Regions from separate parts of the Paenibacillus sp. FSL F4-0100 genome, predicted to be linked through region 2. Evidence: riboswitches for the same ligand, from Rfam matches in the RefSeq annotation. Region 2 holds a riboswitch; the other holds the start of a gene.
What was found. A riboswitch is a leader RNA that binds a small molecule or an ion and turns the genes downstream of it on or off. The one in region 2 is predicted to bind S-adenosylmethionine.
Positions count from the first base shown of each region.

Region 1: linked by a shared signal. The riboswitch ahead of metA (homoserine O-succinyltransferase) and the one ahead of MHH48_RS29970 (methionine ABC transporter ATP-binding protein) in region 2 are both predicted to bind S-adenosylmethionine.

Region 1 is NZ_CP150303.1:6,176,056-6,191,707, reverse strand. It holds gene MHH48_RS28015 (5'-3' exonuclease H3TH domain-containing protein) at 1-301, shown strand, start outside; gene modA (molybdate ABC transporter substrate-binding protein) at 340-1,146, shown strand; gene modB (molybdate ABC transporter permease subunit) at 1,143-1,826, shown strand; gene MHH48_RS28000 (ROK family protein) at 1,921-2,817, shown strand; gene MHH48_RS27995 (HRDC domain-containing protein) at 3,002-4,027, shown strand; gene corA (magnesium/cobalt transporter CorA) at 4,107-5,042, opposite strand; SAM riboswitch class I at 5,478-5,607, shown strand; gene metA (homoserine O-succinyltransferase) at 5,741-6,658, shown strand; gene MHH48_RS27980 (PLP-dependent transferase) at 6,683-7,867, shown strand; gene MHH48_RS27975 (aminotransferase class I/II-fold pyridoxal phosphate-dependent enzyme) at 7,864-9,087, shown strand; gene mqnC (cyclic dehypoxanthinyl futalosine synthase) at 9,253-10,386, shown strand; gene MHH48_RS27965 (putative sporulation protein YtxC) at 10,585-11,490, shown strand; gene thrS (threonine--tRNA ligase) at 11,954-13,891, shown strand; gene MHH48_RS27955 (hypothetical protein) at 14,011-14,244, shown strand; gene MHH48_RS27950 (3D domain-containing protein) at 14,331-15,077, shown strand; gene MHH48_RS27945 (hypothetical protein) at 15,209-15,409, shown strand; gene liaF (cell wall-active antibiotics response protein LiaF) at 15,608-15,652, shown strand, end outside.
Region 2 is NZ_CP150303.1:6,584,167-6,599,818, forward strand. It holds gene MHH48_RS29950 (NifU family protein) at 1-33, shown strand, start outside; gene MHH48_RS29955 (SDR family oxidoreductase) at 221-994, opposite strand; gene MHH48_RS29960 (MetQ/NlpA family ABC transporter substrate-binding protein) at 1,195-2,037, opposite strand; gene MHH48_RS29965 (methionine ABC transporter permease) at 2,106-2,774, opposite strand; gene MHH48_RS29970 (methionine ABC transporter ATP-binding protein) at 2,774-3,790, opposite strand; SAM riboswitch class I at 3,898-4,044, opposite strand; gene MHH48_RS29975 (Cthe_2314 family HEPN domain-containing protein) at 4,166-4,885, opposite strand; gene MHH48_RS29980 (heme A synthase) at 5,347-6,321, opposite strand; gene MHH48_RS29985 (thioredoxin family protein) at 6,566-6,910, opposite strand; gene MHH48_RS29990 (DUF2515 family protein) at 7,049-8,440, shown strand; gene MHH48_RS29995 (polysaccharide biosynthesis protein) at 8,522-10,147, opposite strand; gene MHH48_RS30000 (DUF456 domain-containing protein) at 10,204-10,683, opposite strand; gene MHH48_RS30005 (Cof-type HAD-IIB family hydrolase) at 10,691-11,437, opposite strand; gene MHH48_RS30010 (SRPBCC family protein) at 11,699-12,148, shown strand; gene MHH48_RS30015 (penicillin-binding transpeptidase domain-containing protein) at 12,222-14,276, opposite strand; gene MHH48_RS30020 (transglutaminase domain-containing protein) at 14,423-15,571, opposite strand.

The DNA of each region.
Region 1 (15,652 bases), 410 kb from region 2:
TCCTGGCGTACGTGGGATTGGCGAGAAAACGGCGGTCAAGCTGATTCAGGAGTATGAAACCGTGGAAGGAATTCTTGCGAATCTTGAGTCACTGACCAAAGGGGTCCGCACCAAGATCGAGGCAGATCTGGAAATGCTGCATCTGTCCCGGGCTTTGGCGGAAATCCATTGCGAGGTTCCAATGGAGTGCGAACTGGAACTATGCCGCTTGAGCGTGGATCACGAACGTGCATTAACCAAACTGGAGGAGCTTGAGATGAAGAGCTTGGGCCATCTTTTTGGGGTGGCGGTGGTTTCCTAGTTATGTGGAGACAGTTTAATTTCGGAAGAAAATCAATCTTGACCGGATTACTGCTTGGGGCCATGCTGCTTCTTATATCCGCATGTGCCTCCAATCAGACTCCTTTAACCGATACCTCTAAGCCGCCCTCAGGGGCTGAGAAGAAGGTTGAAGTTATAGTTTCGGCAGCAGCAAGTCTCAAATCCAGCCTGGAAGAGACCGGACGACGATTTGAAGCAGAGCATCCGAATGTTACGCTGCGTTATAATTTTGGCGGTTCGGGCTCTCTAGGACAACAGCTTGAGCAAGGGGCGCCTGTAGATTTGTTTGTATCCGCGGCAACGGAGCCGATGGATCGACTGGTCGAGAAGGGGATCGTACAATCCGATGCGGTTCAGTTCATGTTTCGAAATGCGTTGGTGCTGATTGAGCCTGTTGGCAAACAGAACGTGAAGCAGTTATCCGATCTGCTCAAACCTGAAGTACGAGTTCTGGCTATCGGGCAGCCGGATACTGTACCGGCCGGGGAGTACGCGAAGGAGACTCTTCAGAATGAAGGCCTTTGGGAAGATGTCGAATCCAAGGCGGTGTATGCCAAGGACGTGACGCAAGTTCTCGCTTATGTGGAGTCGGGGAATGCGGATGCCGGTTTTGTGTACAAAACCGATCTGAAGAGTTCCGCCAAGGCAACACTTGCGCTTGAGGTTGACCCGGACAAGCACCAGCCGATCGAATATCCTGCAGCGGTTCCGGGCAATGCCAAGCATCCGCAGGAGGCTGAGGCGTTCCTCGAATTTATGCGGAAGCCCGAGATCAGGGATATCTTCACGGAAGCTGGATTTGAGGTAGCGGAGGCGTCGCCGTGACTGCGACCGAAATGTTCTGGATGCCGGTATGGCTGTCGATAAAAACATCACTGCTGTCCAGCATCATTGCATTTATACTGGGATTAGCGGCAGCGCGCTGGATGTCCAGGCGCTCGTTTGTCGGGAAGACGGCGGTTGAAACGCTGCTGATGCTTCCGCTTGTGCTTCCACCTACGGTGGTTGGCTTTCTTCTGCTTGTCATGCTGGGCAGAAACAGCTGGATTGGCGCAGCTGCGCAATGGCTGTTTGCCAGGCCCATCATTTTCAGTTGGGGGGCCGCGGTTATAGCGGCTATTGTGGTCTCGTTTCCGCTTGTGTATCAGAGCATGCGGGTGGGCTTTGAGTCCGTGGAACCGGAGCTTGAGGATTCGGCGCGATCGGCAGGGGCCGGCGAATGGCAGGTGCTTCGCTGGATTACGCTGCCGCTTGTCCGCAGAGCGGGGATTTCGGCGTTCATTCTGGCTTTTGCCAGAGGTTTAGGTGAATTTGGGGCAACCTGGATGGTTGCAGGCAATATACCGGGTGTTACGCAAACGCTGCCCACGGCGATTTACGTTGCGGTAAGCAATGGCGAGAGCGGGCTAGCGTGGGCGTGGACGGCTGTCATTATTTTGTTCTCTTGGCTGTTGCTGGCCGCGTCAGGAACGGGCAGAAGCAGAGAAAGAGGCGGGCGGACTTGACGGGAGCACAATGTTTACATATGCTTCGAATAGAGCTTGTTAGCAACTATATAGAGAACAAGGCATAGCACATCGTGGAGAGGATGGAAGAAGCATGAGTTTACTTGGAGCAATTGAAGCAGGAGGAACCAAGTTCGTTTGCGGCGTGGGTATGGAGGATGGAACGGTTGTGGAGCGAGTGAGCTTCCCGACAACAACCCCTGAAGAAACCATGGCAAACGTCTTTAACTTTTTTGCTGATAAGGATATAGAGGCGATCGGAGTCGGTTCTTTCGGACCGATTGATCCGGTGAAGGGCAGCCCGACTTATGGCTGCATTACTACGACACCGAAGCCGCATTGGAGCAATTACAATATTGTCAAAGCATTGGAAGAGCGTTTTAATGTTCCGATTGGATTTGATACCGATGTAAACGGAGCTGCTCTTGGAGAATATACATGGGGCGCTGCCCAGGGACTGGATAGCTGTCTGTATATCACCATCGGAACGGGAGTAGGAGCAGGCGCCGTGGTAGCTGGTGAATTGATTCACGGTTTGTCTCATCCGGAGATGGGACATATTTATGTGCGCCGCCATCCGGAAGACCGGTATGAAGGGACATGCCCTTATCATGCAGACTGTCTGGAGGGGCTTGCTGCCGGACCGTCTCTTGGCAAACGTTGGGGAGTTCCCGGTGTGGAATTGACGCCGGATCATCCGGCTTGGGATATGGAAGCTTATTATCTGGCTCAAGCGCTGATGAATTATGTCCTCATTCTGTCCCCGCAGCGTATCGTGATGGGTGGAGGCGTTATGAAGCAGGAGCAGCTGTTCCCGCTGATCCGCACGAAGCTTCAGGAGCTGCTGGCCGGATATGTTCAGCATCCAAGCCTTCATGATGGGATTGATCAATTTATCGTTCCGCCGATGCTCGGCGATAATGCGGGTCTCTGCGGCGCATTGGCGTTGGCCAAGCTGGCAGTAGATGAGGCCAAGAGCGTTCAAGCTTAACCCTATTTCTTATATAGAGTGAATCAAAATTAGGTTGATTTTATTACAGATTATGGTATTATGATGTCAACAGTATAACGTATGGAACGGGAAGCACCTTTCTTTGTCGCTGCGGCGGAGGAGAGGTGCTTTTTTGCGTTGTTCCATCGTTGTGCTGAATGCGTAAGCGGGAGGTATTTGAGGGATGCAAATTGTGTTCATGAATCAGATGAGCGGAGCGGATGAGTCAGGTCACATCCGTTCTGCTCAAGTATGGATCGGTGAGGAAGAGGGGGGATGGCGGCTTGGCTGGCGGAACATGGAACCGGACGGTGATGTATCCGATGATGAGTGGTATGAGGGAAATTCATGGAATGAGTTATTATGCGTGTACCGACATCAATTAGCGAAGAAGCTTGGAGAGGGCTTCCGGCCGCTAGTTGAGGGGGTATTCCATGAACCGGGAGAGACTGGAGGCAAGAATCTCGGCGCTCAGAAGCTGCAGTGCTACAGTGAGCTGTATGGCTCGGAGGAGTTGTACACGGAGCTGTGTGCTTGGCGCAGAAGAAAGGCGGCCTCCGGAAGAAAAGCACCTTACTTCATTGCCAGCAATCGAGTGCTGCGTATGATTAGCGCCTTCATCCCCCAGAATGAGGAAGAGCTGCTACAGCTTCCGGGAATCGGGGTCAGCAAGGCTTCGGAGCATGGGGCGGAGTGGCTGGAGATCACGACGAAAATCGAACGAACCACAACCTTTCCACTGGATTGGGTTTACGAGCAGCTGCAGGAAGAGGTATTCTTGTCCTGGCTGTATAAACAGAAGGAGCAGCGATACAAGCAAGAGCTCGACCGCTTCCGAATCCGCCGTACGATGCTGATTGGGATAGCTGAGGGAGCTTCACTGGCCCAGCTGGAAGAGCGCACCTCGTTATCTCGTCGGGATTTGGTTGAGGAATTGGAGGGGCTCGAGAAGGAAGGTTATGATACGGAGCAACTGCTTGGGGTTGAATTGAATACGATGACGGCTTCAGAGCAGGCAACGGTATGGAAGGCGTTTGAAGAGCTGGGCGATACGTTTCTTAAACCCGTATTACAACGGGTATATGGAGAAGGACAAGCCCGGAATGGAGAGGTAGAAGACATTGGCGGAATGGAGAAGCTGTATGAGCGGCTGCGCCTGATACGGATTCGCTTCCGGCGGGAAGAGTCTGGAAAAGCAAACGCAAGCTAATCCACATAAACGAAAATCAGGACGGATTTCCTCGTGGCAAGGAGATCCGTCCTGATTCTGTCTGTGGTTCTGTGGTATTTCATATCCAGTCTTTTTTACGGAACAGATAAAACATGAGAGCTCCGGCAAAAACCATGATGCCTAGAACCACATAATAAGAGTATTTCCAGTGAAGCTCAGGCATATTGTCAAAGTTCATGCCGTAGATGCCCGTAATCAGCGTCAGTGGAATGAAGATGGTTGTGATAGCGGTAAACACACGCATGATTTCATTGGCCCGATTGGCGATACTGGATTGGTAAGCTTCGCGAAGGTTCCCCATGAGATCTCGATAAGTCTCGAATGTCTCGGAAATTTTCACGGCATTTTCATAGATATCGCTGAAATACTTCTGCAACTGGTCATCGATCAGCCGGAGATCTTTTTTGTTCAGCGTATTGATAACTTCCTTCTGCGGTCCAAGTACCTTTTTCAACCAAAGAATCTCGCTTCGCAGACCGATAATCTCGCTTAAGTGTGATTTTTTGGTATGCATGAGGATGTCTTCCTCCAGCTTTTCAATCCGCGCCTCGATGCGGTCCCCGACGGAGAAATAGTTGTCCGTGACAAGGTCGATCAAGAGATAGAGGAAGCGGTCAGGCGTGCTCACTTCATCCTCCCAGAGAAGCGGTTTAACGCTGCGAAGCTCGTGGATTTTTTGCTTGGTCATCGTAATAATAAAATGCCTGCCCAAGAAAACGTTCAATGCGCGAAGGAAAATTTCTTCGTCGTCAAACCGGATGCTGTTAACGACGATAAAATAGTGGTTCTCATATATTTCAATTTTTGGACGCTGCTCTTCTTCGCTGAGGCAATCCTCAACCGCAAGATCATGCAGGGAGAAGAGAGGTTGCAGTTCGGCTAAATCATCCTCGTCCGCATCCAGCCAGTAGAAGCCGCTGGCCGGAGGGGTCAGCGTCATTTCGATGTCATCAACAGGGGTAAATACGCCCGAATCGACCAACCGGATTTTCATCTGATATCACTCCTTTGTCAAATACAAGCTGCTTGGTTAAGCAGTAAAGGCACAGGATATCAGCCCACCGGTGTAGGGGCATGTCAAGGAAGGTTAGAATACGATAAAAACGCATGAAAAATAACGCCGTCCTCTGCCGGTAGACTGATCTTAATCCTATGCGGTTGTGCGTCTTGATCTAGTTTCTGGCTCGGGTCACCGTCCATCTTCCATGTCACCTCTTTCATACTCGGTTTTCAACAGCACTTGTCTAGTATAACGCCGGGTGTAGGACCTTTCAAGTTGAAATCCGGCGCAGCCAAGGACCATGGTACAGGGTATGGAAACCTTCGGTGAAGTGTGACAAACTTTATGAAAAGGTTCTTGACGAAAAATTGGGAATGATTTAAAGTAAGTATCAATTACGAACAATTTAAGACAACTGAATAAAGCGAAATCTTATCAAGAGCAGGTGGAGGGACTAGCCCTATGAAACCCGGCAACCGGCGGCAACATCGCACGGTGCTAATTCTTGCAGGAGATACGACGCTTCTTAGAAGTCGTTGTATAGTCTGACAGATGAGAGAGGCGCATTGTGATACGTATATGATGACCTTTCTCTACTTTGAGAAAGGTTTTCTTGCGTTTATACAGTCTAACGCTCTTTCTCACAGCTTTTTATGGATGTATCATTTCATATTTCGAAGGAGTGAGCCACGATGCCGATTAAAATTCCGGATGCCTTGCCGGCAAAGGAAGTTCTGGCTGGAGAAAACATTTTTGTCATGGATGAGAGTCATGCATTTCATCAGGATATCCGCCCATTGCGGATAGCTATTCTGAACTTGATGCCAACCAAGGAAACGACGGAGACCCAATTATTGCGATTGATCGGTAACTCCCCGCTCCAGGTGGATGTTGTCCTTCTTCATCCGAGTTCCCACGTTTCGAAGAATACGTCGGCTGAGCATCTGAAATCATTTTACAAAACCTTTGAAGAAGTGAAGAACCGTCGTTTTGACGGCATGATCATTACAGGAGCTCCAGTCGAGCAGTTGGAGTTTGAAGAAGTGAATTACTGGGATGAGCTTACTGAAATTTTTGAATGGACCAAGACGCATGTGACCTCCACGCTCCATATTTGCTGGGCATCGCAAGCCGGACTTTATTATCATTACGGCGTGCCGAAATACAGCCTCGAAGAAAAATGCTTTGGCGTATTTCCACATACGATCAATGAAGCGTGTACCAAGCTGCTCCGCGGCTTTGACGAAATGTTCTTTGTTCCGCACTCCCGTCATACGGAGGTTCGGCGCGAAGACATTACAGGCATTGACGATCTGGTCATCCTGTCCGAGTCCGAGGAAGCAGGAATTTATTTAGTTTCAAGCCGGGATGGCAAGCAGATATTTGCCACAGGACATTCCGAGTATGATGCGGACTCACTGAAATGGGAGTATGACCGGGACGCTGCCAAAGGAATGGATATCGCGCTGCCGCGCAACTATTACCCGAATGATGATCCAACAAGGACGCCTCCGTCCATATGGCGAGCGCATGCAAACTTATTATTTACTAATTGGCTCAATTACTATGTATATCAGGAAACGCCATACGATATTGGTCCGCAAATATAGAAGTATACGGGAGGAGAGTTTGTGATGGAGAAGAAACCTTTGAATATAGAGAGCCGGCTGGCACAGATCGGGTCGGTGCAAGAACCGGTAACCGGAGCCGTGAATTTTCCGATTTATCACGCTACGGCATACCGCCATCCCAAATTAGGCCAGAGCACAGGGTTTGATTACACCCGTACGAAAAATCCGACCCGTTCGGTACTGGAGGACGCCTGCGCCGAGCTGGAATCCGGTGATGCCGGCTTTGCCTGCAGCTCGGGCATGGCTGCCCTTCAGACGATTTTTGCTTTGTTCGGTCAAGGGGATCATCTGATTGTATCGCTGGATTTGTATGGAGGGACCTATAGGCTTCTGGAGCGGATTATGTCCAAGTTTGGCGTAACGGCTACGTATGTGGATACGAATGACCTGGATGCGCTGGAAGGGGCAAGAAGGCCCAACACGAAGGCTGTATTTATCGAAACGCCGACCAATCCGCTTATGATGATTACGGATATCGAAACCGTCTGTACGTGGGCAAGGCGCCATCAACTGATCAGCATCGTGGATAATACGCTTTTGACACCATATTTCCAAAGACCTATCGAGCTTGGGGCGGATATTGTCATACATAGCGCCACCAAGTATTTGGGAGGACATAACGATGTGCTGGCGGGTATCATCGTAACGAAGGGAAAGGAACTATCGGAAGAGATGGCTTTCCTTCATAATTCCATCGGCGCGGTGTTAAGCCCGACCGATTCCTATCAGCTGATGAGAGGAATGAAGACGCTTGCCCTGCGCATGGATCGGCACGAAGCGAATGCAACCGCAGTGGCAACATTTTTGACAACTCACCCAGCGATTGGCGAGGTGTATTATCCTGCCCTGCCGGATCATCCGGGACATGACATCCAGAATCGCCAATCCAGCGGCAACACCGGCATCTTCTCCTTCAAGGTGAAAGATGCCCGCTATGTGGAGCCCGTGCTGCGGCACATTAAACTGATTGCGTTCGCAGAAAGCCTAGGGGGCGTCGAATCTCTGATGACCTACCCTGCCGTCCAGACCCATGCGGACATCCCGCTTGAGATTCGGGAAGCGATCGGTGTGGATGACCGCTTGCTCCGGTTCTCGGTCGGCATCGAGCATGCGGATGATCTGATCGCGGATTTGGATGCTGCACTGAGCGCAGCCATAGCTGAAGTGGAAGGGAGCACGGGAGAATGAGCAGCGATAAAGGTCCATCAGGCTTGGAAACGCAAACCAAGCAGTTATCAGCAAAACGGGGACATGAAGAAGATGAACTCCGTTTCGAGACGAAACTATTGCATTTCGGCGGGGAAATCGACCGGGCAACCGGCGCTTCCAGCGTTCCGATCTATCAAGCCTCGACATTTCATCATGAGGACATCTTTAACCCGCCGCTGCACGATTACAGTCGTTCCGGCAATCCGACGAGGCAGGCGCTGGAAGAATATATCGCCCTCTTGGAGGGAGGCGTACGCGGTTTCGCTTATGCTTCCGGTATGGCGGCGATCTCCAGCTCGTTCATGCTGCTCTCCGCGGGCGATCATATGATCGTGACGGAGGATGTGTACGGCGGAACCTACCGCCTGCTAACCAGCATTTTAAGTCGTATGGGCATCGAGAGCACCTTCGTAGATATGACCGATCTGGATCAGGTGAAGGCTGCCCTCAAACCGAATACGAAAGCTGTCTATATGGAGACCCCTTCGAACCCGACTCTGAAAATTACCGACATTGGTGCCGTGACGGATTGGGCGAAGGAGCATGGACTGCTTACCCTGCTGGATAATACGTTCATGACGCCGTTTTACCAGCGTCCGATTGAATTCGGTGTGGATATCGTCATTCACAGCGCGACCAAATTCCTTGGCGGACACAGCGATGTGCTGGCAGGTCTCGCGGTAGCCAGAACCCAGGAGCTTGGAGACCAATTGAAACAGCTGCAAAATGGTTTGGGCACGGTGCTTGGGGTCCAGGATTCCTGGCTCCTTATGCGCGGCATGAAGACGCTCAGCACACGTATGGCCCACTCCGAGCAAAGTGCAGCCAAGCTGGCGGCCTGGCTGCAAGGAAGAAGCGATATTGAGCAAGTGTACTACCCTGGTCTCTTGAATCATCCGGGACGTGAGGTCCATGAGAAGCAATCAAGCGGTTATGGCGCGGTCATCTCCTTTGACGTCGGCTCAGGCGAGCGTGCCAAGCAGGTGCTGAACCATGTGAAGCTGCCGCTGGTAGCGGTCAGCCTGGGAGCTGTGGAGAGCATCTTGTCTTACCCGACGATGATGTCCCATGCAGCTATGGGCGAGGAGGTTCGGCATGAACGCGGAATTACGGATGGTTTGCTCCGTTTCTCGGTCGGACTCGAGGATGTGGACGATCTGATTGCTGATCTGGATCGGGCTTTTGCTGCAAGTTACTAAAGATTTGCATGAAGTTAGGGACATCATTTGAAGATTTGCCAAATCATAGAATTCGGCATCCTGTCACGGACGGGATGTCGTTTTTAATGCCGGATTGTGGTAGGATGAGATAGAAAAAGTTTTACTGGTGTTTGTTATTTTGCTCTAAGTAGGGAGGCTGCAAGAATGAGTGCGGTAAACCGTATATTGGATAAAGCTTTACGCGGTGAGCGTTTAAACCTCGAAGATACCGTGACGCTTTTTGAAAGTGATGAGATTGAGAAAATTGGTCATGCGGCGGATGTGATGACAAAGCGTCTGCATCCGGATCCTATCACGACATTTGTTATCGGCCGGAATATCAATTACACGAACATATGTGATGTATTCTGCCGTTTCTGTGCTTTTTATCGCAGACCGGGCTCTTCTGAGGGCTACGTTCTGCCCGATGAGACGATCTTCCAGAAGATTCAGGAAACCGAGGATGTGAACGGTACTGAAATTCTGATGCAGGGCGGAGTCAATCCGGATTTGCCTTTCAATTATTATACGGATCTGCTTCGCAATATTAAGAAGCGGTTTCCTAACATTACGATGCATTCCTTCTCCCCGGCGGAAATTATGAAGATGGTGGAGATCTCCGGGCTTACGCTCGAAGAGGTGATGCGCGAGCTTCACAGCGCGGGTCTGGACTCATTGCCTGGTGGCGGTGCAGAGATTTTGGATGATCGTATCCGCAAAAAAGTCAGCCGTCTGAAAGGCACATGGCGCCAGTGGATGGATGTCATGCAAACGGCCCATAAAGTCGGCATGAACACGACGGCTACTATGGTGATCGGCCTAGGCGAAACGATGGAAGAGCGTGCGCTACATATGCTTCGCGTGCGTGATGCGCAGGATGAATGCATTCAGAACGGTTATGATTCCAAAGGCTTCCTGGCCTTCATTCCATTTACGTTCCAGCCGGACAACACGAACCTTAAGCGTGAGCGTGAAACGCCGGAGGCGTACTTAAAGACGGTGGCCATCGGTCGCTTGGCAATCGATAACGTTCCGAATTTGCAGTCGTCCTGGGTAACGATGGGACCTGAGATCGGCAAGCTGTCACTCAGCTATGGCTGTAATGACTTTGGCAGCACGATGATGGAGGAGAACGTGGTTTCTTCCGCAGGAGCCGTGTATAAGGTCAATATTGAATCGATTATTCAATTGATCCGTGAGACCGGCAACATTCCGGCTCAACGCAACACCCGGTATGATATTCTGCGCGTGTTCGAAGATAACAGCACTGTTGAGCGCGACTTCGTCATGCAGAACTAATCCTATACTTCATGAAGATCCGCAAGGCGGGCCGAGCAACTCGGTCCGCTTTTTTTATTATCTGAAAGTATAACCTTCCGAGGAGCGCGCCATTTATTAAATATTCTTTCGGACTTGCTTGTTTTTCCAAGCAGGAGTTCCGTATATCCCCGAGCGGGTCCCCATATACTGAAAAGGGAACTCGAAAGGAGTGATTCCATGGAACTGTTCAGCATTTCTGTCGGTACACGGACGGAAGACGAGAAAAAGGCGTTTCACCGTATATTGTCACACAAGCAGAAAGAGCTACATAAACACTGCAAGCAGCTGAAATTCACGTTCAGCGCTTCGGATGACCGCGTGATTTGGACGTGCTCCGGCAAGCTTCCGCTGTCCTCATGGACCGCATCGGCCGACACGCTGCGCCGGCTCACTGCCGAAGCAGTCACTGCTTATATTTTGGAAGCAAAGGAGCAGGAGATTGCTGCACGGTTAATGTTCTCGGAATTCGAGTTTGATGATGAGGAAGAAGCAGGGCGGATTCTGCAGTGGTTTTTGATGCTCCTGCAAAAAGAGGAAGGCCCGTCCGGGGACTTCTGGCAGAGCCGCAGACGCAAGCTGTCTGAAGGCATATATCAGTGCCTGAACGAGGCACCTGAGCTTAACCTGGATGGATTTATGACCTTCCGGCTTCAGTCCTACGAACAGGAGCTCCGCGAGATGGCGGAGTATGCAGTGGATGAATTTATGCTCGATCAGCAGTACGAGGAGTTTGTCAGCCTGCTGAAATATTTTGTTTATTTTCAGGAGCCCAAAATGCCGCTGGTACACGTCATTCATAAGGGGGAGGAAGATTTTCTGCTGCTGGATGGCAATCTTCGCCCGATTGAACGTCCTCGAGATGAAGGACTCGTTATGGAAAGGCTGGACCAGGATATGGAGATTGAAGATATGGTGGTCAGTACACTGATTTCGGTATCTCCGGCCCGCATGATTATCCACACGAGACAGCCTGAGCTTCCCGTTATTGTGACATTGGCCCACATCTTTGATAACCGCGCCGAAGTATGCTGCAGTTGTCCGGAATGCAGCGCGCTTCTCGGAAGCGGACGAATGATGACTTGACGCACCGAAGCGGTGAGGATTATAATTACTGATAAATTCACGTAAAAGCTCTGACAAAGACATGAATCAATCCGGATTTGACCGCTCAGAGAGAGGAACCTCGGCTGCAATTTCCTCCGGTTCGCCATTGATTTACCCCTTTGTAGCTGTGTCGTCGAACCCGCACATCATGATGAATGCGGATGAGTAGGCTTCACCGGTTCATGACCGTTACTCAATGCTGATGAAGGATCTTAATCAATTATGTACCCGGTACATAAGCTGAGGGAGAGATCGAATTAGGGTGGAACCACGGGTATAACACTCGTCCCTTCGCGGGACGGGTGTTTTTTGCATGTTCCGGTATCTTTGCTGAAGTCCAGGCGAGCACCGAGCGGTTCATGCCTGGAGTTCGCGGGGAGACTAACGCGTCCTTCATATATGGAAGAAACGTGAAATTCTTTTTTCTTGGGAGGAATACAAGGTGGCTATTAGCATTAAATTGCCTGACGGCTCCGTACGGGAGTATGAGGCGGGCAGCAGTATTGAGGATGTGGCTGCGTCGATCAGCAGCGGACTTAGAAAGAATGCGGTCGCGGGAAAAATGGACGGGATCGTTGTGGATCTCTCGACACCGCTTCAGGACGGAGCTTTGATCGAGATCGTAACCCAGGATACGCCTGAAGGGCTTGAAGTGATGCGCCACAGTACAGCGCATTTGCTGGCTCAGGCAACCAAGCGTTTGTATGGAGCGAAAGAAGTAAAGCTGGGCGTGGGTCCGGTCATTGAGGACGGCTTCTACTATGATATGGATCTGGAAGAGCCTTTGAATCCGGAGGACCTGCAGAAGATCGAGAAGGAAATGGAACGCATTATCGGCGAGAATCTTCCGATTGTCCGCAAGGAAGTGAGCCGTGCGGAAGCGCTGCGCATCTTTGGCGAGCTTGGGGATCCGTACAAGCTGGAACTAATCAATGCCCTGCCTGAGGATAGCGTTATCACGATCTATGAGCAAGGCGAATTCTTTGATCTCTGTCGTGGACCGCACGTCCCTTCTACCGGCAAGATCAAAGTATTCAAGCTCATGAATGTGGCAGGCGCATACTGGCGCGGCGACAGCAAGAACAAAATGCTTCAGCGCGTTTACGGTACGGCGTTCGTGAAAAAAGCGCAGCTCGATGAGCATCTTCACCTGCTTGAGGAAGCCAAGAAACGCGATCATCGTAAGCTGGGCAAGGAATTGCAAATGTTTACGTTCTCGCAGCTCGTTGGACAAGGCCTGCCGATCTGGCTGCCAAACGGCGCGAAATTGCGCCGTACCCTGGAGCGTTATATCGTGGACATGGAGGAGCGCCTTGGTTACCAGCACGTGTACACGCCTGTCCTCGGAAACGTGGAGCTGTACAAAACGTCCGGTCACTGGGAGCACTATCAGGAAGATATGTTTCCGAAAATGGAGATGGACAACGAGGAGCTTGTCCTTCGTCCGATGAACTGTCCTCACCATATGATGGTATATAAGAGCGATATGCACAGCTACCGGGATCTGCCGATCCGTATTGCTGAGCTTGGCATGCAGCACCGCTATGAAATGTCCGGTGCACTGACCGGCTTGCATCGCGTGCGCGCAATGACGTTGAACGACTCGCATATTTTCTGCCGTCCGGATCAGATTAAGGAAGAGTTTGCACGAGTTATTCAGCTAATCATGACCGTCTACAAGGACTTTGGCATCCATGACTATCGCTTCCGCCTTTCTTACCGGGATCCGCAGGATACCGAGAAGTACTTCCAGAACGATGAAATGTGGGAAATGTCCCAGCGTATGCTGCGCGAAGTCGTCGAGAGCTTGGACATGCCGTTCTATGAGGCCGAAGGCGAAGCTGCCTTCTACGGTCCGAAGCTCGACGTTCAGATTCGTACGGCTCTAGGCAAGGAAGAGACGCTGTCAACCGTTCAGCTCGACTTCCTGCTGCCTGAGCGCTTTGAGCTGGAATACGTCGGCGACGATGGCCAGAAGCATCGTCCGGTCGTTATCCACCGCGGCATCCTGGGTACGATGGAGCGCTTTACTGCTTTCTTGCTTGAGAATTTTGCAGGTGCGCTGCCGCTGTGGCTGTCACCGGTACAGGTTAAAGTCATTCCGGTTTCCAATGCCTTTGAAGACTATGCCAAGGAAGTGGCCGAGAAGCTTCAATTCGCCGGTATCTCTGTCGAGTCGGATCTTCGCAACGAGAAGATGGGCTACAAGATTCGGGAAGCCCAGCTCGAGAAGATTCCTTACATGTTCATCGTTGGCGAGAACGAGAAAAACGCGGGTGCGGTTTCCGTTCGCAAACGCGGCGAAGGGGACATCGGTGCCCAGCCGCTGGACGAGATCATCCTCAAGCTTCGTGAAGAAATTAACACCCACGTCGTTTAAGTTTAGCTATAAGTGCATGTTCAAAAAGGTCGATTTTCAGCACCGAAGCTTATGCTTCCGATGTGCGTTTTTTCAAAACGCTTCAGTTGGATGAAGCTAGGGAGTGAGGAGCGGAGCGTATGTTTTGGGTACGTGAGCACCGGAAGGCCCGGCTGAATTCAAGATTCGATGCCGAACTGCTTCCTGATTCGCTTCGTGTTAGATATAGAATTTATGAGTTATCAGTGGAACTGATGAAATTCTATATCGCAAGAAAACCTACCTATGCATCGCGGTCGCTCATCCTTGAAGTGGCCTCGATAGAGGTTTTCTTATCAAAAGCGGACTTTTTGAACAACCTCTATAAAGCTTAAGTAACGATGGGACATGCAGACCTCTGCCATCACGTATATTCTATTCGGGAAGTGGGAACCCTCGCTAGTAAGGGGGAGGTATTCACATGATCCAATGGAAAAAGTGGCAGAGGTTTTTTGCTGGTTTTATTTTATCAGCCGTCTTGTTTAATGAAGGTTCTTCAATGGTAGAAGCATACAATCTGATTCTAAGCGAATCCTATGATTCAACAGACTTCAGAAATGTGTATGATCCGGCCGGGGAAATTCAAGGCTCCGATTACGTGGAAATGTCTCGCTTCTATGCGCTTCGTGTAGCAGGTTTTAGCGATATGAATAGATACTTGGAAGTTCCGAATACGGGGCCTAAGGCCAGCAAGACTGGGAAGAAACGCGAATCCATGCCTGTGCTTGCGCCGAGGGAGGACCAGGTGCTGCATACGGTGAAGGTAACCGCTACAGGGTATACGGCAGGTTATGAATCGACCGGAAAGAAACCGGGACATCCTCAATATGGAATCACCTACTCCGGGGTGAAGGTTAAGCGGGATCGAAATATGGTATCTACGATTGCCGCGGATCCGAATGTATTCCCGCTTGGCAGTATTCTCTATATACCGGGCTATGGTTATGGAATCGTAGCGGATATCGGTTCTGCGATCAAAGGGCAAAAAATCGATCTTTACTTCTCCACAACCAAACAAGTGTTTAAGGAGTGGGGGAAGAAGGACGTCGAGGTACAGGTTATTAAAACCGGAAGCGGCAAATGCACGGAAGAAATGCTGAGAACCCTGGATAACGCGATTGAAACCTATCGTTTCCTGCCTTCATCTGTTTTGGAGGAAGCCATTTAGGATGATTTTGGCGTGTAGATTGGCAGTAAACATTTAAGAATAATGCCAACCTGTTCATCACATACTACTTTTCGGGGGCTAAACCCCTGAAGAGGATGATGGTATTGCATATGAACAGGGAGGTGAATACTGTGGCTAAAAAGAACAAGGTACAAGAAAACTTTAAAACACCAAATGAAAAGTTTAACGCTGAGTTTGCTGAAGATACCAGCATAGCCAGCAATCCAAAAGGGAATTCCAAGGTTCAGGAGAACTACAAAAAACCGAACGAGAAGTTTGACGCTGAGTTTGGCGAACTGAACACACCAGGGGACCATTCTGCAAACCGTTAAGGTGTAGATGTCAGCGCCCGTTCGTGCCAAATAAGACCTCCGCTTTAGCGGGGGTCTTTTATTATGGTATAATTCCCATTTTTATCCATGGACTCAGTCTCAAGACCGAGATCAACTTCATTCCACCGCCGCTAACCTGTTCAATGCAATATGTTGTACACTGTAGTTAAGAAAAAAATAGAACTGGAAGGCAAGGGGATGACCATGAGTAGAAAAGGATGGAGCCAGCTTAGCAACGGTTTG
Region 2 (15,652 bases):
GAAGGCATTCAAGAAGTAGTTCAAGTATTCTAAATCTTCTTTAACTATAAAGAGTCTTGGTTTCCCTCGTGGAACCAAGACTCTTTTTTTGAGATAAAAGAATGAATAAGTTTTCAGCGAAGCGTAAGCCATTCTTTAATCGCATTTATATGTTTTGGGGTCAGCAAGTATTGGGAATAAGCATCGAAGCATAGACTCCACTTTGTTGTGGGGTTGTATGTTATTCCGGCTTAATCAACGGGCGGATCGGGTCCAGCCCACCGGATATATCCATGATATTGCCAGTAATGAAATCCGAATTATCCAGGCATAAATATTCGATCACCCTGGCGATGTCCTCCCCGCTTCCCGATCGTCCGCGCGGGGTCAGCCCATCTTGAATGCCCGAAACTTCATCGATGGTCTTCTCTTTATTGGCTCCGCGGATGTCCCCAGGACAGATCATATTCACGGTGATTCCATACGGTGCTTCTTCCACCGCAAGCGTCTTCGTAAAGGAGACCAGGCCCACTTTAGCAGCCGCGTAGGCTGAACGCTGAGGCCACGCGCGGGCTTCTCCCGCATGTCCGAATCCAAAGTGGATGATGCGTCCCCACTTCTTCTCCCGCATGGCAGGCAGAACGCGGTGGTCCAGCAGCATGACGCCGGTTAAATTGCCATTCACCATATGGACGATTTCGTCCCGGCTGTACTCTGAGAACAGACGACGCTCCCGAATGAAAGGGCCTGCGTTGTTCACCAGGATATCGACGCTTCCCAGCTGCTCCTCCGTCTGATCCACCAATGAATACAGCTCACGCTCGCTGGCGATATCGGCTTTAATCGCAATAGACTTCACGCCAAACCCCTCGATTTCACGGGAGAGCGCCTCCGCTTCATCCTTGCTGTTTACATAATTTATAGCCAAATGACATCCCTGCCGAGCTAACGACAGCGCCGTCATTTTCCCCAAACCTGTCGCACTGCCTGTAATCAGCGCCACTTTTCCCTTCAAGGCTTTCCCTCCTCAGATGGATATCCTTCCTTCAGTATAAAAGATTTGATAAAGCCTAACAACTTGCAACCCGGCATAGATGGCCGCCACACAAAAAAAAGAAAGGACTTATCCATAAAGACCCACGGTCTTTTGGATAATGCCCTCTCTTCACGGATACGATGAACTAATCTACAGCATCATCGAGCCTTTGGCTCGAATTAGAATGCCGGAATGACAGCACCTTTGTACTCTTCTTCGATAAAGGTCTTCACGTCCTCGGAAGTCAGCGCTTTGGCCAATTTTTGAATGGCGTCGGAGTCCTTGTTATCCGGGCGAGCTACCAGCAGGTTGGCATAAGGGTTCTCTTTGTCTTCGATAAAGAGTGCATCCTTTGTTGGGTCCAGTCCCGCTTCAAGCGCGTAGTTCGTGTTAATGACAGCCAGATCCAGCTCATCCAGCATACGCGGCAGCATGGCGGCTTCAACTTCCTTGAACTCCAGGTTCTTCGGATTTTCCACGATATCCTTAGCGGTAGCTTCAAGCTTGGTTTCATCTTGCAGCTTAATTACGCCATTCTTGGACAGCAGAGTCAACGCACGGCCTGCATTCGAAGGATCATTCGGGATCGCCACAACCGCTCCATCCTTCAGCTCATCCGCAGATTTAATGGTTTTGGAGTAAGCACCCAGCGGCTCCACATGCACCGCGATCACGGATTCAAGATTCAATTTACGCTCTTTGATTTCGTTATCCAGGTAAGGCTTGTGCTGGAAGAAATTCGCGTCGATTTCTTTGGAGTCCACTTGCGTATTTGGCAAAACATAATCCGTGAATTCCACGATTTCCAGGTTCACGCCCTCTTTTTCAAGCGCTGGTTTAACATGCTCCAAAATTTTGGCGTGAGGTGAAGGCGAAGCGCCTACTTTCAAGGTTACGGTCTCTTGAGTGCCGCCTCCTGTTGTTCCCCCTGGCTCAGCTGCTTTATCCGCAGGCTTGCTGCCGCACGCAGCCAGCACCGTAACCAATGTCAAACTGATCAATGCCAATGTCCATTTTTTCATTCTAAAAACGCTCCCTCCGAAAATATATTATTTTTTATATTGTCTTCCTTGATGCCTCATCCATCCCGTTATTTTCTTGTAAAATGTCGGACCAGACGATCTCCTGCCATTTGCAGCAGCTGTACCAGCACAATCATTAATACGACGGCCAGAATCATGATCTCGGTCTCATAACGGTAATACCCATACTTGATGGCCAAATCTCCTAAACCGCCTCCGCCGACTTGACCGGACATCGCGGTATACGATACCAGGGTTACAATCGTGATGGTCATCCCAGCCAGCAAGCCCGGACGAGCCTCCGGGAGGAGAACCCTCCATACGATTTGGCTTGTCGAGGAGCCCATGGCATGAGCCGCTTCAATCACGCCTTTATCCACTTCATTCAAAGCCGTTTCTACGAGCCTAGCGAAGAATGGCGCAGCGCCGATCACGAGCGGCGGAATGGTTCCCAGCACGCCGTACGAAACACCTACGAGCGACTTCGTAATCGGGATCATCGCAACGATCAGAATAATGAACGGAACCGAACGCAGGATGTTCACAATGAACGACAGGATCGTGTAACCGAAGCGCACCAAACCGGATGTAGATCTTGCAGCCATGTAGAGCAGCACGCCAACCGGCAGTCCGATGATGAAACTGAACAATGCCGAAGCCCCCAGCATCCGAAGGGTATCCAATGTTGCCGTCCATATCTCTTTCCAGTCGATCTGGGTAAAATCAAGCCCGAACATTAATGAATCACCTCCACGTCTAATCCTTGTTCCAGCAGCTTCCGGATCGTGTCTTCTATGGCACGCTCTTCCCCTTCGAAACGGACGATGAGCTGGCCATACGGCGTTTCTTTGATCGTGGAGATCGTGCCCTGCAGAATTGCAAAATTCACGCCCGTCTCATGAACGGTATGGGACAGAATCGATTCGTACGTTTTCGATCCAAGGAACGTAATCTGCACCGCCCTCGAAGGTCCGTTCGCCTGGCCCTGAATGGCCAGCCGCAGCGCTTCGCCGCTGTCCATCTCCTGGCGGATAAATTCCTGGGTTACTTCATGTTTCGGCTTCAGGAACACTTCCGTTACCGGCCCTTGCTCCACAATGCCGCCCTGATGAATGACGGCGACCCGGTCGCATATGCTCTGAATCACATGCATCTCATGGGTAATCAGCACGATCGTCAGATGAAACTTTTTATTAATGTCCAGCAGCAGGCGCAGGATCGAATCGGTCGTCTGCGGGTCAAGCGCCGAAGTGGCCTCGTCGCACAGCAGCACTTCGGGATCGCTTGCGAGCGCTCTGGCTATGCCGACCCGCTGCTTCTGCCCGCCTGATAGCTGGGACGGGTATTTGTCCCGATGCGCCTCCAAGCCGACCAAAGCCAACAGTTCGGATACCTTGCGTTCCATTTCAGCCTTTGGTGTCTTGATCAGACGCAGCGGAAACGCAATGTTATCGTACACCGTCGCGGAAGATAACAAGTTAAAGTGCTGAAAAATCATGCCGATTTTGCGGCGTTCCGTCTGAAGCTGCTTCTTGCCAAGCGACGTTAAGTTCTTCCCGTTCACCCACACCTCGCCCGAGGTGGGACGCTCCAACAAATTGATACAGCGGATCAATGTACTTTTACCTGCACCGGAGTGTCCGATGACTCCGAAGATTTCTCCTTTTTCAATCGACAAATCCAATTCGGACAACGCAGTGGTTAAGGTTCCCGCTTTTCCGTACTGCTTCGTCAATTGCTTGAGCTCAATCAATCCGATAATCCTCCTTTTTCCGTAGCTTCATATCTATTTACCCAAAAGAAAAGAGCCTCTTTTTGTAGAATCAAAAAGGGCCCTCTTTACGTAAAAGTCAACGCCTTTTCTCATCTGTCAAAGCCAAGGGATATCCTGTAGCTTTGAAGGAATTAGCACCATGTCACTCCAAGCGTCACTGCGTTAAGCAATTACACGCTGGAGTCGGTTGCCGGGCTTCATCGGGCCTGTCCCTCCGCCTCTCTCGATAAGAAAACATCGATATGAAATTTTTCCGATTAATTTGATCTGATTTAATAACATTTAATGAATGCAATAGTTAGTATAGATTCTTTTCAGGTTTTTGTCAAAAGGAATTTCATGGCGATTTTGTGCCTAAGCCCTGACTCCATTTTTCCCCCAAAGCTCGTTCGTATATTTATAAGAGGCCGCCAGACTCCGGCATACCATATCGACACCTTGTTTGAGATCGTCCAGGTGCTGATCGATATCCTCCAGCTCGATCTTGTCCGACAGCCCTTGATGACGCTGCCATAAATCATCCTGCATCTCGGAATTCATGTAATGGATTTCGGCGTTGCGCCGTTTCCGGAGCGAGTTCAGCGGCGTTTTGTAACGCTCCTTGATCGCTTCCAGCTCTTTGGCCAGCTCTCCGTGGGCTTTCAGGAATTTAAACTGCCGCAGGACCGTAAAATAAGAGAAATGCGCCTTCACCTTGGAGGTATGAAGATCGTACAAATCGTTCAACACCGTCCCCAGCTTGTCAAGGATCGAGAATACCCGTATGAAGCCGTTTTTGTAAAAATACACATATCGTTGATATTCCCCTTGCTCCTGAATCGACATGTCATCGATGTAACCCGATTTGACCGATTGACTGAAATGCCTTGCCGCATTCCAGCTCTGTTCCAGCTCATCCAGGGAAACGATCAACCCCCGGGTCCAAATCTCAAGCTTGCGAAAGTCATGCGTCGGATCCTGATTTTCCTCCATTTCCTTCTGCAGCAGCCGGGTTGTCTTGACCATCGATTCGATGGCTTCCTCAAGCAGTCCGTTATTGTGCCGGGGCTGTTCCCCAAGTAACATACGAAGCATGGCGTTACCCCCTCGAGTCATCAAATTAATCTTCATTCTTGGACCGCTATTTATCGAAATAGTGATTCCACCGCGTTTAACCGTCTTCACGATATCCTCACGCGGGAACAACTCATCCCGGGTATCCCGATTTCATTCGTGTTTCAATGACCAGAGGATTGTTCTTATAGGATGTCCCCGAAACGACCAGACAACCCCCACAGAATGGAGCGACTTGAGATATCCCCGGGATATCGCCTTCGTCAATCTTAATAAATATAAACTAATCCGTTGCGGGATCAAACCTTTTCAATACTGCTTCCAGCGTCTCCTTGATATCGGACAGGTCGAGCGGAAGGTTTGGCTATCATCCACTTCCCTCCTCACTATACAACAAAGCCCTCGAACGCTGGTTCGGGGACTTTGCATAAACGACGTTGCCTTAAATTCGATCTTTTCGTTTAATGATTTTCGCTTCTTTTTTATACAATTTTTTCACGAGACATGCTATGATCCGGCCGCATTTCGGCTTTAACCGGCTTGCTGAGCTGCCATACCCTGACACTTAAATAACAGAGTACGCCGAATAAGGCCGCGATCAGCAGTGTATGTCCCAGCGCGGAGAATACGTAAACTTCCTCGTTATGCATCGTTGCCATAATGAGGGCACCGCTAAACACTTGCAGCAAGCAGAGCACGGTTGCCGAAATGCCCAGCATCTGTATCTCCCGGTTGTCGCGGTTCCGCCAATATGCAAAATGCCCCATTACCGCAACCACGATCAGCAGCAGAAGCGCTGCCACCCGGTGCATAAAGGCAATGCCGACTCCACCGCCGAGCTCCGGGATCACTTCCCCGTTACACAGCGGCCAGCCCGAGCAACCTTCTCTAGAATCGGTGTGGCTGACGAATGCACCAATATAAACGACGATATAGCTATACAGGGTTGTGCCCCAGACTAAATTACGGAAACCCTTGCTTACCCGAGGTAGACGTTCCAAGTCTACGGGCCCCTTCGCCTGTTCTACCCGCCGCATACCCAGAGCCAGCATGACGGAGCTAGCAAACGCAATCAGCGAGAAGCCAAAATGCAGCGCCATAATCGCAGCCGATTGAGGTTTAACCACCGCAAGCGCACCCATGATCGCCTGCACTACAACGAATACCGAGGTCCCGATAACATAAGCCATCAAATCCCGGCGATCCCGCTTGTACTTCCAGAACGCAATCAGCGAAGCCAGCGCGGCCAACCCCGCCATTCCGCTGACAGCCCGGTGGGAATACTCAATCATGGAGGATACCGTGTAAGCGGGAACAAATTTACCGTTGCACAGCGGCCACTCCTGGCCGCAACCGAGTCCCGAGCCCGTCTTTGTCACAACCATGCCTCCGAACGTCGCGAAGAACATAATTAAGCATGTTATGTAACTCAGCCATTTTAATTGTTTATCATTCACTTATCTCACCTGCTGCTCATAATCATTCACTATTTAAACCTTTACGGGATCGCATCGTACACAGTCCACATTTCATTATACCTGATTCTGCCGCTACGGTCACTTGAGCGATTGTGACAAAATGTTCAAAAATGAGAAAAACCTTCATGATACAGGTACTTGACTTCTTCACCCTACCTCTAACTGATATGTAAAACAACACCGCCGCCAGTTATAGATCAAGGCGGCGGTGCTATAGTCACTCTTACTTATGAATCGTACTGTATACGTCCACGGCACGCTGCAGGAAATCTTCAATCTCCTGGCGCGATTTGCGGAGTTTGTTAACGTAGCGAACCAACTCGCGTCCATCGGAGTATGCAACAAAGCTAGGGATACCCATAATATTTTGCTGCTGACTCACGTCACCGACAGCATCGACGTCAACCTCAACCAGAGTCAATTGGTTTGAGAACTTTGTCTCAACCTCCGGCATGAATGGATCGATAAACTTGCAATCGCCGCACCAGTCTGCTTTAAATACGGCAACAGTCAGTCGCGGAGACTGGATTGCAACCTGAAATTCTGCTTCTGAAGTGATTTTTTCCATTGATTATCTCCCCTTTACGTCGAGTTCCTTCACCCTTAGTGAATCAAAATGTTGAGTGGAAGTCAAATTTTAGAGCATACTGACATTATGATGCTCACAGGCTGGGATTAACCATCAGAAAGTGCAGGTGACCCCCGAATGCACTCGAATGGAGTCAATGATAATAAAAACCGGGGCAAGGATGTATGGTCATGGACGGCAGCTATTCCGCAAGCCCTGAGCGAATCATGGTCGGGGATGATCGCATCGTGGCGATTCTCCTTAAAGCTCCGGACAAGCAGAAACGAATTGCGTTGGGACTACACAGCCGTTAGAACGATTCGCAGGCAGCTCAAGGATATCCTCTCCTCCCATCCCTATCTGCAGCAGAGCGTTTCCCCGTTTCCGCTCCCTTCCATGCAAGGGTATAGCGATATTCGGATTCATGAGACCGGTCCAGAGGTTCAGCTATCTCCAGAAGAGCAGGAGTTGAGTCATCATATTCAAGAGGCCACAGCTGCAGCCAACCGAAGTAACGTGACCCGTACGCAAGCCTATTGGGACTGCTATGTATCACAACCTGAGCTGCATTGGGCCTTTCTGGCCCACATGGTATCGCGTAATGCCGGGTGGAATATGAGTGATCTGAAGGGTGGATTGATGTCGGATCTTATGAATCCGACATTTAAGAACAACCTGTATCGCTTCCTGGAGCGCTGCAATGCACTGATCTTCCAGGACGCCTATCCCCAGCTGCTGCTCTATATACACAGTCGAAAAAAAGGTAAGCCCCTATTTCATTTGCTCCCCCACTTTCATGTTTCAGCGTTCATGACACCGTTCTGGGAGCAGTTCTGGCATGATCAGAGCAGTTCGCTGCTTACGGTAGCCCTGATCATTAATGAGCAGAACTATATTGAGGGGCGTGTGGCGAGACACCCTTTTTACCTACAGCATATTCTACAGGATCCCTTCTTTCGGATGCATGAGCTGACCCGGTTGAATCAAATCGTGTTTCCGCTGGGTCAAGTCCATCGAACAGAGTCGGGCGAAAGCCCTGCCCAGAAGCCCTTATCCCCAGCCAGGCCGCTGGCTGGACTTACCTTACCCAAGTTTGACGACCTGTCCATTCGGATCAAGGCAGGCCGTTCGCTGTATGCTTTATTGTTTGGGTATGAGGAGATATACCGCGAGGTGCTGGCATTCGCACGATCCACCAAGCATCAGGGATCGCGCGCCGAATATTGGCCGGCCTTATTTACGCCGACGCTTGAGCAAGCCATGAATCATGGCCACGCGGGATCTGACCTCATCACATCAGAATGGCTGCCCGATGGCCAGCGTCTGTACAGCCCTTATCTTGAAGAGATCTGGGAGGATGAGACCCCCGAGCCGATTCCCCGGTACGACTGGTATCAGGGCCGGGCGATGTTTAGGCATATTCGTAAACCGTTACGGCCGCTGCTGCCGGATATCACCCATGCCCATCGGGCCGCTCTGGAGAAAACCTCCATCGTGCATGATGTGTCTGATCAGTTCCATCGGCATTAAAATAAAGAGACCGTCCCGATACTACAAGGATGGTCTCCATTCGGTTCTATTCACACGATAAGTGAAACTAAGTATATGTTTTTATCCCCGCTTCCGCATACGTGCAGGCTGCAGTCTCATAAGCGGACGGAACACTTTCTGCAAAATGCGCGGGTAACTGCTCAGCTCCGATTGCCGCAATACGCCAAACACCACCAGCAGGACAAGATATATAATGACCACGGCCACGCCTACAACCAGGCAAGTCAGCAGGAAGGCCAACCGTGCCGGCATGATATCAACCATTTGAATACCGGCCAGATTGAGGCCATATCCAATTCCCCCGGCGGCAATCACCGTCAACAAGAAGCCCGTCCAGCGTTTGCCCAGGATGGAGAAGGATACAATCGCTTTAATCGATCTTATATTCAGTATCGTAATAACAAGGAAACAGAGCGCCGTGCTCCCTATGATCCCGTAGATCCCAAAGAACGGAGCAAGCAGGAAGCTGGCTGCAAGCTTAATTGCAACCCCGATCATCACGTGAATCATCGAGAGTTTGGCCTTGCCGATTCCAAGAAGAATGGAATTTGTAGTCATCATCGTGATCTGGAAAATCGTACCGAACGTCAGAAATCCAATAATCCCGCTGCCGCCCAAGGAACTAAACAGCAATCCATTAATGGAATAGGATGCCACGCATAGCGCAATCACCATCGGCATCCCCGTCAATATGGCTATACGCATAGCCAGCGATACTTGCTGTTCCAAATGCTCCTGGTCCTTCTTCGCAAAAGCCGCAGAGATGATCGGAATAAGCGAGGTGCTGAGGGCAATGGCTAGAATCGGCGGAATCCCCGCCACGCTTTGAGCCCGGTTTCCCAACACCGCGAGGGCTGCTGTCGCCTGATCCAAACCAATCTGCCCGATCAACAGCGGCTTCACTATAGAACTGTCAATGAAGTTAACAGCCGGAACTGCCAGGGAAGACAGCACAATCGGTATGGACAGCGTGAATATATCCCGGTATATCCCGCCAAGCGGAATGGAACGGTCCGCCGCCGGCATCTTGAGCTCACGATCGCTTCGGCGAAGTTTAACCGTGAAGTACAGCATGACTGCAAACGCGCCGATACTGCCGAGTACGCCACCGAAGGAAGCTCCGGCCGCAATCCAGGTATCGTCGTATCCCATCCGCAGCAGCACATAGGCCAAGCCGATGGCTGTCAGAACCCGTGCAATCTGCTCGATGATCTGAGATATGCCGCCAGCTGTCATGTTATTACGTCCCTGGAAGTATCCTCGCATCATCGCAATGGCCGGAAACAGCAGAAGCGCTGGGGCGAGTGCCTGAATGGCCGCGGCTGCCTCCGGCTGCTTAGAAATATGGGTAGCATAATAAGGAGCTCCAAAATATAGCAGCAGCGTCATGACAATACCCGCTACCCCGGCAAAAATAAGTGCAGCATGATAGACACGCCGAGCCTCCGCAGGCTTATTCAAAGCATGACGCTCGGATACCATTTTGCTGAGCGTGCTGGGAATGCCTGCCGTTGCTACCGTTAACAGCATTAAATATACGTTATTGGCGATCGTAAATGAAGCGTCCCCTATATCGTTCAGCATATGCTCCAGCGGCACCCGCTGGACAAGACCCAGCACGCGGGCTACCAGCGCTGCAGCGGCCAAGATGATCGTGCCTTTAATAAATGACTCTTTCTTTGACAAAACCGTACCCTTCTTTCTCCTCCAAAGCGCCTCTTACAGCGATTCCTAAGCGTCTATTAGAAAACCCAAATGAAGAAAATAATAATCATCGCGAGCTGTAAAATAATCTTCACCACAATGCTGCTGAACAAGCCAATGACCGATCCGAAACCAACCTTCATGGATTTGCTTGGTCCCGAGCCTGCCAGCATTTCACCCAGAAATGCCCCGAGGAATGGTCCAATTATCAATCCAAAAGCGGGAATAACGAACGGTCCGATAATCAGTCCGATGGTGCTGCCCCATATCGAGGCTTTGGAACCGCCGAGCTTCTTAACACCCCAGGCGTTAACCGCATAATCGGCAATGAAGAGCACTACTAGAATGATCGTCTGAATAATCCAGAACCATGCATTGTAATGCTCAAATGTAAAGAACCAGCCGTAAACAAACAGCGCCAGGTAAATGGCGATAACCCCCGGCAGAATAGGGTAAATCGCCCCGGCCATCCCAATGATAAACAGAGCGATGACAATAATCCAGCCCAATATGTCCATCAACATCTCACCCTTCGATCAAAATATGATCCCTGATGACCTCAACGATGCCGTCCTCATTATTGCTGGAAACCACAAGGTCAGCTTCATCCTTAACCGTCTGCTGGGCATTGCCCATAGCCACGCCGAGTCCGGCCTGCTGAATCACAGCCAGGTCGTTCAGGCTGTCACCTACGGCTACGACTTCGGACATGCTAATTCCGAGCAGCTCGCACACCTGTCCGATTCCGGTCGCTTTGTTAACGCCCTGCGGATTGATTTCCAGGTTATCCGGCGAGGAGTTCGTGATCTCCAGTCCTCCCATATCCTGCAGGCGCATCAGAATGTTGTGGCGTACCTCATGATCATTCGTGTTGTAACCAAACTTCAGCCACTCCTGATTCGCGACATCGCCGATCCAATTCTCAGAGTTATATAATCTTTCTACTGAATACGCCCAGAACCATGACCCGGTTTCAATTGCTAGTGCGTGCATTTCCTCCACGAGCTTGCTGTCGAGCAGCGCTCGGCGGTGCAATTCATATGGCGCACGCCATACCTCGCCGCCGTTCACCGTTACCATCGGTGTCGTCAGTTCAAGCTGTTTGGCATACGGATAGGCATCCTGAAACGGACGACCTGTCGAGAGGCAGACGTGAATGCCGTGCCGTACCGCTTCCTTGATCCACTTCACCGTTTCCTCCGACACCTCATGATCGTCCCGCAGCAGCGTACCGTCCATATCCAGTGCCAACAACCGATATTTATATTTCATGGTATTAACCCCCTTACGAATCATCAGCAAACATAACGACATTTTACCACAAAAGGCAGGGTGTCAAAACATCCCCCCATGAATAGCAGCCACCTAACAGGCCAAAACTGAGATAAAGCCTAGCCACAATGAGGATTTCCCCACGCGCTCGAACCAATCACACGACCCTTGAAATAAATAAGCAATGTGAAAGAAAGAATATGACTTCCTTTGTGCTACGATATTTACTGAAAACAACCCTGAAAGGAGTCATAAAATCATATGACCAAACCTAATGAGAACCCCGTCGTGACGGCAGAGATGCTCATTCGAAGACCGGTAGCCCAGGTATTCGAGGCTTTCATCGACCCTGAGATTACAACCAAGTTCTGGTTTACCAAAAGCAGCGGCAAGCTTGAGGAAGGCCGTCATATCCGCTGGGATTGGGAGATGTATGGGGTACATGATGACGTGTACGTTCAACATATTGAAGTGAATCGCCGCATCACGATCGAGTCTTCAGACCGGACCCAAACCGAATGGACATTCACGCCACGGGGCGATCATGAGACCTTCGTTGCCATTACCCATTCCGGATTTACAGGCAGTGCGGATGAAATGGTGCAGGGAGCTATTGATTCCATGGGAGGATACACCATGGTGCTCTGCGGCCTCAAAGCGCTGCTGGAGTTTAACATCGTCCTGAATCTGGTAGCGGACAAAGCCCCCTGACGCCCATGTGTAACGGATAAAAAACGGCAGCCAACCCATTGAGGGCTCTTGGCTGCCGTTTTGCTGCTTATTATTATTGATTTGAATTTCCATCCTCATTCTCGCCCTCAGTATTTTTAGGGTGAGGCGTACCGTCGAGTCCGTAAATTTCGTCATAAGCATCGAAAATTTTGCGGGCAACCGGCGCGGCACTCTGGGAACCAAAGCCTGCTTCCGGTATGACGACGGCGACGGCCAGCTTCGGATTTTGCCGTGGTGCAAAAGCGATGAACACCCCGTTTTCCACCCTGATCCGAGAACCGTTTTTATAAATATCTTGCTCGGATGTTCCTGTTTTCCGTGCAAAATCATATTTAAAATCTTCAAAAGCTCGGAGCCCCTGCGTATTCATCCCTGCAATGACTTCATTCCAGTACTGCTGCGGGAATTCCGCTTTATTCAATACCTCGCGTTTGAATTCCTTAATCACATTGCCGTCCTGATCTACAATCTTGCTCGCAAGCTGCGGCCGAATGCGTTCTCCCCGATTGGCAAGCGTGCTGGCATACTGCGCCAATTGGAGCGTCGTATATTTACCGGACTGTCCGAATGAAGCGTATGCCATGGCAGCCAGATAACTTCCCGCCTGCTCGATATTGGTATACTCGATGATTCCTTTATGCTCCTTCGGCAGACCGGATTCGGTAGATACCCCAAGCCCGAATTCCTTCATGTATTCATCCCATTTTTCAACGGATTCGGAGCCGTATTTGTTATACAGTCGTTCTCCGATCCAGTCAACCATAAAGGCGTTGGAGGAATGCTCAATCGCTTGTCTCGCATTCAGAGATCCGTAGGCTCTACCGCCCGAGTTCCGGACTCTCGTATTATCCTTACCGAAGAATGCTGCACCGCCATCATAATAATAATCGTTCGGCCCGAACAATTTTTCATTAAGTCCAATCAATACTGTCAAAGGCTTCATGGTGGAACCGAGCAGCACGACCGATTCCAGATTGTTGCCGGATCGACCGGAACTATATGGAGAAATCGTTCCGTTGCCATAATACTTCATGACCGATTCCCAATCATCGGTCCCATTCTCCCATACATTCGGATCATAATCCGGCATGCTGGCCATGGCGACAATATTCCCGGTATCCACCTCCATCGCTACGGCATAACCCGTTTGCGCATTCGGATGCGTTTTACCGGAAACCGTATTGGCGTGAAGCCATTTCAGCTGATCAATGATCGCCTGCTGCGTAACCTTCTGAATATCCTTATGAATCGTCGTATGAATATTGTAGCCCTTCTCCGGGGCAATCATGGTCGGCACCCCGTCCGCCATGTTCTGCGGATTAATCGGAATCCCGATATATCCGTTCTTGCCGCGCAGCTCATCCTGGAACATCATTTCGAGTCCGTCTACACCGACCTTCTCCTGCTCCGTGTAGATAAGTCCCGGATCTTTTTGCTTCTTGTTCTGCTCATCAATCTCTTTATATTTTTCCAGTGTCTTAATTCCGCGGAACTCTTTCAAATAACCAATCGTTTGAACGGCAATTTTATCCTGGTTATATTGACGCTGGCTTTCTTCAACAACCTCTATTCCAGGATACTCGTTCTTATGCTCCATGAAGTAAGCCACTTCTTTAGTCGAAAGATCTGCCTTAATGCGTCTCGGCTCATAACCCGGCTGCTTGTTGAATTCCAGGTCCATCGCTTTGATCACATCATCCACTGTCAACTTTTCGGCTTTTGGATCACCATATTGTTCGAAGACCTTGACCATTTCCTCGGCCAGCTTTTCGATCTCCGGACGGTTCTTCTTCCCTCGTTCGGATGAACTGTAATCCTTTAACAGCGTTAAATACAGTGCTTGGGAGGGTGTTGAGTATGCAAGCGGCGTACCGGAAGCATCGATGATGCTGCCCCGGATCGGCTGAAGCGGGAAATTTTTAACCTGCCCACCGGTTTCGAGCTCTTTTAGCTCAGGCCCTTCAACGAACTGCAGTATAGCAAGACGTATAATAACGACACAGAATATGATAAAAGTGCTGAAAAAAAATAGATTAACCCGCAAGTTAAACTGACTGCCGGCATCTCGTTCTTCTTGTTTGCGCTTATCCGGCCTAAACCCTTTCACGTATGCTTCTCCCCTTTATCCACAATCACATAAACCCATATTAACATAAACGCCCCCCCACTTCATCTGGAAGGCTCCTCCTACGGGCAAGGGCGAACTTCCCTTGCTCAAAGTCCGCCCTTCTCCTCCGTATCCCAACACATCTATCAAAACACTTGTTCTTTTATATGTGTCTCATTGAAGCGCGGCGGATTAAACCAGTTGCCGCTCTGTGCCCAGGTCGGGTCCAGCGGTATCCATCGCTTCTCTTCGCTCAAGTAGACCTCATTCCAGGCGTGGGGACCATAACCGCCTTGACCATTATATCCCCTGCCAGTTACGACCCGAACTTTCAGATCCTGAGACCGGGCCATCATGGCATACAGCCGAGCATAATCAATGCACACGCCTAACCTTGTTTCGTACGTATCCTGCGGTGTCTGCTCTTTCCATATCCGCTGCTCTTCATACAATGTCACTTTGTCGTGATCATACGCTATTCTGCTGCCAACCCAATCATAGAGCTTTCGGGCTTTCTCTTCATCGGTTGACGCACCTTTCACGATATGGGCTGCCGTCTGCTCAATGCCCTCGGGAATCTTGTGGTCGATGACCTCATACTTCCGCTGAATGATCCCATTCAATTCTTCTTGAACCGATTGGGTAAAGACCGGCAGCTTCTCGCGGACGAGAGAACCCGACAAAGGTTCTATCACAGCCCTCGCTCCCTGCTGATAAACCGGTGAAGCCTCAACGTACCGGCTGAAGCCGTGGTCGGGATTTAGACTGACGTAGATGAATAAGATCGCAATAACAATAATGCTCCGGGCAGCACCCATGATGACGCCAATTCCCGCGCCTGTTAGCCGGCTCAGCAGCGATGCCGACGTATCTTTTCTCGTTCCGAAGAGTCCCAGCCTGCCTCCCATGATCAGGGAAACGAGCAGACGCAGCATAAATACGATAAGGGCGTAGCTTAACATAAACAGCACCGCAAACCGGAGCAGCGGGAAATCCGCCAGCGATTTTACGGCTGTATAATAAATCTGTTCCCAGAAGCGCAGCTCCCGATTCGGTAAACTGGAGGCCGTCCCTAGCCAATCGCCTGCCTTGGGTGATAACCATAATGTAAAAGGAACGGAGATCGCAAGCCCGACCAAGCGCAGCACCGCATCCCCCAGAAAAAAAACAAGCTTCCCGGCTGACCGGGAGGCTCCGCGACTCCATCCCTGCAATAGTGAAAAAACCACAATCAGCAGCAGCAAGATGGTGATTCCGTTCCCACTCAGCACACTATCCTTCCATGCCGACATCAACGGTATCCCCTCCTCTCCCCATGATGTCTTGTCAACCGATGTAAGCGAGCTGCAGCACTAAAAACGCTGCCGCCCTCGTAC